2 regions of the Faecalibacterium sp. Marseille-Q4137 genome follow, and region 1 is predicted to be linked to the other one. Evidence: a T-box and tRNA genes for the amino acid it is inferred to sense, from the RefSeq annotation. Region 1 holds a T-box; the other holds one or more tRNA genes.
What was found. A T-box is a leader RNA that pairs with one kind of tRNA and senses whether it is charged. The one in region 1 lies ahead of tyrS (tyrosine--tRNA ligase), so its partner is inferred to be a tRNA-Tyr.

Region 1 (3,414 bases):
CTGCAAATTGAAAATGTTGCAGTCATCCAGAAGGCCAACGTGCATTTTGAGAAGGGCCTGAATGTCCTTACCGGCGAGACCGGTGCGGGCAAATCTATCCTGATTGACTCCATCAATGCCATTCTGGGCAACCGCACCTCCAAGGATCTGGTGCGCACGGGGGCTGCAAAAGCAGTCATCCGGGCGGCATTTGATGATGTTCCGCCTGCAGTGCTGGACAGCCTGGAAAAGGCAGGATATGAGCGCTCAGAAGCGCTGACCCTGAGCCGTGAGATCACTGCCGAGGGCAAGAGCACCTGCCGCATCAACGGAATGCCTGCCACAGCAGCCATTCTGCGGGAACTGTGCGGTGGGCTCATCAACATCAACGGCCAGCACGATTCCGTAGGCCTGTTGAACCCGGCCCGCCATGAGGGTATCCTGGATGCCTACGCCCAGAACGGGGCGGTGTATCAGGAGTATTATGCTGTTTACCGGGAGCTTATCAAGGTCAAAAAGGAGCTGGATGCCATCATCACCGATGAGGGTGAAAAACAGCGAAAGATCGATCTGCTGAGTTATCAGGTACAGGAGATCGAGGATGCCAGCCTGACCGCAGGCGAAGAGGAGACGCTGATGGCCCGCCGTAAGGTGCTGGCAAATGCCTCCACCATCCGGGAGCGCATCTCCCAGAGCTATGCGCTGCTTTCGGGCGGAGATGATGCCCCGGGTGCCGTTGATCTGCTGGGGGAAGCCTCCAATGCGATCGATGGAGCCGCCCAACTGGACAGCGGCCTTTCTGCTGCCGCCGGACAGCTGCTGGATCTTTATTACACCGCAAAAGACCTTTCTGCTGACCTGATCGGGCGGCTGGAGGGCTACGAGACGAATGATGCAGAGCTGGATGAGATCGAACAGCGGATGGATCTGATCTACAAGCTCAAGCGAAAATACGGTGATACTGTGGAAGATATCATCGCCTTTGGACAGCAGGCAAGGGAAGAGCTGGACCGCATCCAATTCTCACAGGAGCGGACAGAGCATCTGCAGGCTGAAAAGCATCGGCTCTATGTACTTGCCCGGGATAAGGCCGAGGTGCTGACCCAGACCCGCCTGAAAGCCTTTGAGGAATTGAACAGGCGCATCTCCGGCACACTGGATTTTTTGAACATGCCCGGTGTCCGCATGACCCTGCGCCATACCCGCGGCCCGTTGGCCAGCCATGGCCAGGACAGCGTGGAGTTTTATATTTCCACAAACCCCGGTGAGGATCCCAAGCCGCTGGCAAAAATCGCTTCCGGCGGTGAACTGAGCCGTATCACGCTGGCAATCAAAAATGCCATGGCCGATAAGGACGCAGTGCCTACGGTCATCTACGATGAGATCGACAGCGGCGTATCCGGCAAGGCGGCCAGCCGCATCGGTGAGGTGCTCAAACAGAGCGCAAAAGATCACCAGATCCTCTGCATCACCCACACAGCGCAGATCGCTGCACTGGCCGACTGCCATCTGCTTATCCAGAAGAATATCACGAATGAGCGAACCTATACCGAGATCCACCCGCTGGATACCGAGGGAAGAGTGGACGCACTGGCGCATATCATTTCTGGTGACCATGTCACGGAGCTTTCCCGTGCCAATGCCAGAGAGATGCTGGGGCTGGCCGAGCATGAAACCGGTGATTGACAACCCTGCTGATTTGTGCTAAACTGATTTTTGTTGAAAGACGTTGAAGGGAACAAGTACCTTGTTAGTGTCTGCCCAGAGAGACCCCGGTTGGTGCAAGGGGTGTGCAGAACAACAGGGGAAATACCTCCCGGAGTTGCAGGCTGAATGCTTTGGCTAGTAGGCTGTGCCGCGTGCGAGCGTTACAAACGCAGGAGTGTATCCCATCTCTGTGGGGCGCACTCGTGAGGCCGTTTCCGTGAGGGGGCGGCAAACAGAGGTGGTACCGCGATTTTCTCGCCCTCTGCCAAATTCATTTTTGGCAGGGGGCGTTTTCTTTTGTCCTCTGCCCGATAAAACAGGAGGATAATCCCATGACCCTTTACGAAGAACTGCAGGCTCGCGGTCTGGTAGCCCAGATCACCGACAATGAGATCATTGACCTCATCAACAACGGCAAGGCCACTTTCTATATTGGCTTTGACTGCACTGCAGACAGCCTGACTGCAGGCCATTTTATGGCCCTGACCCTGATGAAGCGCTTGCAGATGGCTGGCAATAAGCCCATTGCCCTGATCGGCGGCGGCACCACCATGATCGGTGACCCCTCTGGCCGTACCGATATGCGCAAAATGCTGACCAAGGAGGATATTGCTCACAATGCAGCCTGCTTCAAGAAGCAGATGGAGAAGTTCATCGATTTCTCTGAGGGCAAGGCTCTGATGCTGAACAATGCCGACTGGCTGCTGAACCTGAATTATGTTGAGCTGCTGCGTGATGTGGGTGCCTGCTTCTCCGTCAACAACATGCTCCGCGCCAAGTGCTATGAGCAGCGCATGGAGAAGGGCCTGTCCTTCCTCGAGTTCAACTACATGATCATGCAGAGCTACGACTTCTACTACATGTTCCAGCACTACGGCTGCAACATGCAGTTTGGCGGCGATGACCAGTGGAGCAACATGCTGGGCGGCACTGAGCTGATCCGCCGCAAGCTGGGCAAGGATGCCTACGCGATGACTATTACCCTGCTGACCGATTCTCAGGGCAAGAAGATGGGCAAGACTGCAGGCAATGCGGTCTGGCTCGACCCCAACAAGACCAGTCCCTTTGAGTTCTACCAGTACTGGCGCAATGTCGGCGATGCTGACGTGATGAAGTGCATCCGGATGCTGACCTTCCTTCCGCTGGAGCAGATCGATGAGATGAGCACCTGGAAGGATCAGCGTCTGAACGAGGCCAAGGAGATCCTGGCCTACGAGCTGACCAAAATGGTGCACGGCGAGGAAGAGGCTGAGAAGGCCCAGAACGCTGCCCGTGCCCTGTTCAGCGGTGCTGCCGACACTGAGCACATGCCCTCCACTCAGCTGACCGAAGCGGATCTGACCGATGGCTCCATCGGCATCCTGACCCTCATGGTCAAGGCCGGTCTGGCCGCTTCCAACGGCGAGGCCCGCCGCCTGGTCGTGCAGGGCGGTGTCCTGGTGGATGGTGAAAAGGTAGCTGCTCCCACTGTCAGCTTTACCGCTGATCAGCTGAAGAACGGTATCGTCATCAAGAAGGGCAAGAAGATCTACCACAAAGTGACCCTGTAATCTTTTAGAACCAGCGTATGATAAAAGCCCGGCGGCATCCGATTTTTGGATGCCGCCGGGCTTTTTACGTTTATGTGATATTCACAGAGAAGGGCAGCTTACAGCTCAAAGGCCTTCTTCAGCACATCGTAAGCGGAGTCCTCGTTCTCACTGCGCACCAGCAGAGAAATATCCAAAT
Region 2 (3,414 bases), on a different contig from region 1:
AGGCTCCTCAGAATGTCCCATTTGATCGAAACGGTATACAACCTGCTCTGGGGTGATCTGTTCACCCTGCCGGTGGGCGGCGGCATCGGCATTTCGCTGATGGCGGTGCTGCTGCTCACGGCAGGCGTGTTCTTCACCCTGCGCACCCGGCTGCTGCCCGTGCGGCTGTTCCGGGATATGATCGCCGCTGTCTGCGAAAAGAACCAGAGCAGGGACAGCCTTTCCTCTTTTCAGACGCTCATCGTCTCCACGGCCACCCGGGTAGGCATGGGCAATCTGGTGGGCGTGGTGGCGGCAGTGTCTGCCGGTGGTGCCGGTGCGGTGTTCTGGATGTGGGTCACGGCCCTGCTGGGGGCCTCCACCTCCTTTGTGGAATCCACACTGGCCCAGAAGTACCGGCAGCCCGACCCGCTCTATGGCGGTCAGCGCGGCGGCCCGGCCTACTACATCCATGTGCTGGCCGAGCGCAAGCGGGGCAAAAAGCTGCGTCATTCCATCATCGCGGTGTTGTTTGCCATTTCGGGCCTCATCTGCTGGTGCGGCATCAGCCAGGTCATCAGCAACTCGGTCAGCTCTGCCTTTGCCAATGCGTTCTCCATCCCGCCCATCGTGACCACGGTGGTGCTGGTGGTGCTCTCGGCGGTCATTGTCCTGCGCAAAGATGCCACCGTGAAAAGCCTGGATGTTATCGTGCCGATCATGGCGGTCTGCTATTTCGTGATGACGGTCATCATCATTGCGGTAAATTTCCGCCAGCTGCCCGCTGTGCTGGGCCGCATCTTCTCGGAAGCCTTCGGCCTGCGGCAGGTGGCCGCGGGCGGCTTTGGCGCGGTGCTGATGAACGGTGTCAAGCGCGGCCTGTTCTCCAATGAGGCAGGCAGCGGTTCGGCCCCCTGTGCGGCAGCGGCTGCCTCCTGCGATGATCCCGTGAAGATGGGCTTTGTGCAGGCACTGGGTGTCCTGATCGACACGGTGGTCATCTGCAGCTGCACTGCCTTTATGATGCTGCTGGCTCCCGCAAATGTCACCACTGGGCTGACCGGCATGGACCTGCTGCAGGCAGCGGCACAGTACCATCTGGGCAGCTTTGGCGTGGTGTTCATTGCCGTCACGCTGGCGCTGTTCAGCTTCTCCACCTTCATCGGCATCCTGTTCTATGCCCGCTCCAATGTGGCGTACCTCTTTGGCGACCGCTGGGGCTGGCAGACGGCCTATAAAGTGCTGGCCCTTGTCATGCTGATGGTGGGCGGTCTGGAAGCCTATACCGTGGTGTGGGACCTGGGCGACGTGGGCATCGGCCTGATGACCATATTCAATCTCATTGCCCTCTACCCCATGTCCGGCGAAGCCATTGCCGCCTTGCGGGATTACGAGCGCCGGAAACATCTGACCCAAAACTGACCCTGCCGACAGCTTCCGCAGAAAAGCTGCAAAAATCCGAAAAAAGTAGTTGACAAATCGCCCGCAGTCTGATAAAATAAACAAGTCGTCCGGCAACGGACGTGAACAGAATCTGGGCGTGTTCCCGAGTGGCCAATGGGGACAGACTGTAAATCTGCTGCTTTTCAGCTTCGGTGGTTCGAATCCACCCGCGCCCACCAAACAAGAAAAATCCGAACCTGTTTCCGATTGGAGAAGGGTTCGGATTTTTCGTTTTCTTCGGGTACAACAACGAAGGCTCCCGTGGACGGCGCAAAACTCCGATGCCTTGTCATAGACCGTAACCACACAACAAGAGTTTGGAGGACACGATGATGAAGTACGATGCAAGAGCTTGTTCGTTTAACATGGATACCGGGTGCGTGGAACTGCTGCTCCAAGATGGGCGCAAAATCTCCATCGACTGCACCGGGGTCGAGGATGCACTGGATGTTACCATGGCGCAGCAAACAGAACTGGACTACCTCATCTACAATGACCCGCTGGGCTATGCGGACTTGATTTTGAATGGCGACCCAGAGGAATATTTGAAAAATGCAGCCGGGAGCCATGGGCTAGAAGATTAAGGACAAAAAAATAAGAGGTGTGCCCAACTGGACACACCTCGGTGAGATACATCTATATAAGGCAGGGCGTTCCCTTTACTGGGAGCGTCCTGCTGTTTTTATGCGGCAACAGGCAAGGCTTGTAGAGCTTCCTGCTCTTTCAGCCATTCCTCGTATTCACGCTGGCCTTCCTCGCTGTTGAAAAACTCAACCATGGAAGGATAGAAACAACGTGCCAGCGACTTGATCGCTTCATCCGGGTAGCCGGACTTGTTTACAGACTTTTTCTTTTTGCTCAAATAGTGTCCTCCGAAAATCAAAGTTCCATATCCTGCCCACGCTTGCGGTTTCGCTGCGGCACATTTATGGTACGCTCCTGCTTGGGGGCAAGAATCTTTTCCAGAAAGCTGCGCACCAGTTCGGGCGCACGGTGGAGAGCATCCAGATAGGGCTTTACATCGTACCACAGGTCGTGGTACTTGTTGCTCCAATAAATGGCTTCCTTTTTGGCTGTGGAAAGTTCTTCTTTCAAGCGGCGGTTCTCCACATCCATCATATAGCCGTGGTCGGCCTGTTTTTTCAGCTTGGAGAATTCTTCTTCGGTCAGCGAGTAGTTGCCGAGGAAGGTGCGCTTGCCGATATAATCCAGATCACGCGCATGAATGAGGGCTTCTTTTGTGAGCGTGGCCTTTTTCTGCACAGCGGCAAGTTCCTTCTCCTTTTTGGAGAGGGTCTGACTGGTTTTGGCAAGCGACTGCGCCTTTTGGTCGGCTTGGGCGGTAAGGGTGTCCAGACGTTCCTGCTCCCGCTGGACTTTGAATTGGGTGACGGTCAGGTGTTCTTCAGTGCTGCCACGCTCACCGCGCTCTACATCGGTATACCCGGCGCTGCGCATATAGTTGAAGAAATCGTCTTGCAGGACACTGTACGACTTCTTCAGCACGGGCTTGCCGTTCTTTTGCAGGACAGGCTTTCCGGCATCGTCCAGCAGGGGCTTGGAAGCCCACTTCTTGCTCCGGCTGACCTGTATGACGGTCTCCTTGACTGTGCCGACCAGTGCCTTATCCTTGCAGCGTTTCGACCAGAGGATCTGCTTTTCCACCACAGGTACATAGACCACATGGAGGTGGTAGTGGTAGACCTCCCTGCCTAGTGCTTCGGTCATGGCACGGTTGATCTCATCAGCGTGCATGACTGCCGAGAGGATATACTGCTCACCACCCACGATTTGAACGGCTGCTTTGTAGGCATCCTCATAGAACTGCTTGGCGAACTCGTAGCCACCGTGATTGTCAAAATAGGCCGAGTTGACATCAAAGACAAGCTCGCAATAATGGGTGGCATCCGGCTTCAGGCCGCGCGTTGAAATCGTACCAGCGGTTTCCAGTTGGGCGAATAGGTCGGTGTAGCTGGCAGTGGGTTTCTTGAA

Region 2: it has a tRNA-Tyr gene. The T-box ahead of tyrS (tyrosine--tRNA ligase) is inferred to sense a tRNA for this amino acid. The anticodon was not compared.

The regions. Positions count from the first base shown of each region.
Region 1 covers NZ_JAFREK010000001.1:96,439-99,852, forward strand. The annotation lists gene recN (DNA repair protein RecN) at 1-1,665, shown strand, start outside; T-box leader at 1,700-1,952, shown strand; gene tyrS (tyrosine--tRNA ligase) at 2,019-3,236, shown strand; gene J3353_RS00520 (ACT domain-containing protein) at 3,335-3,414, opposite strand, start outside.
Region 2 covers NZ_JAFREK010000028.1:31,365-34,778, forward strand. The annotation lists gene J3353_RS11360 (sodium:alanine symporter family protein) at 13-1,401, shown strand; tRNA gene J3353_RS11365 (tRNA-Tyr) at 1,516-1,601, shown strand; gene J3353_RS11370 (DUF6061 family protein) at 1,755-2,006, shown strand; gene J3353_RS11375 (hypothetical protein) at 2,105-2,284, opposite strand; gene J3353_RS11380 (plasmid recombination protein) at 2,302-3,414, opposite strand, start outside.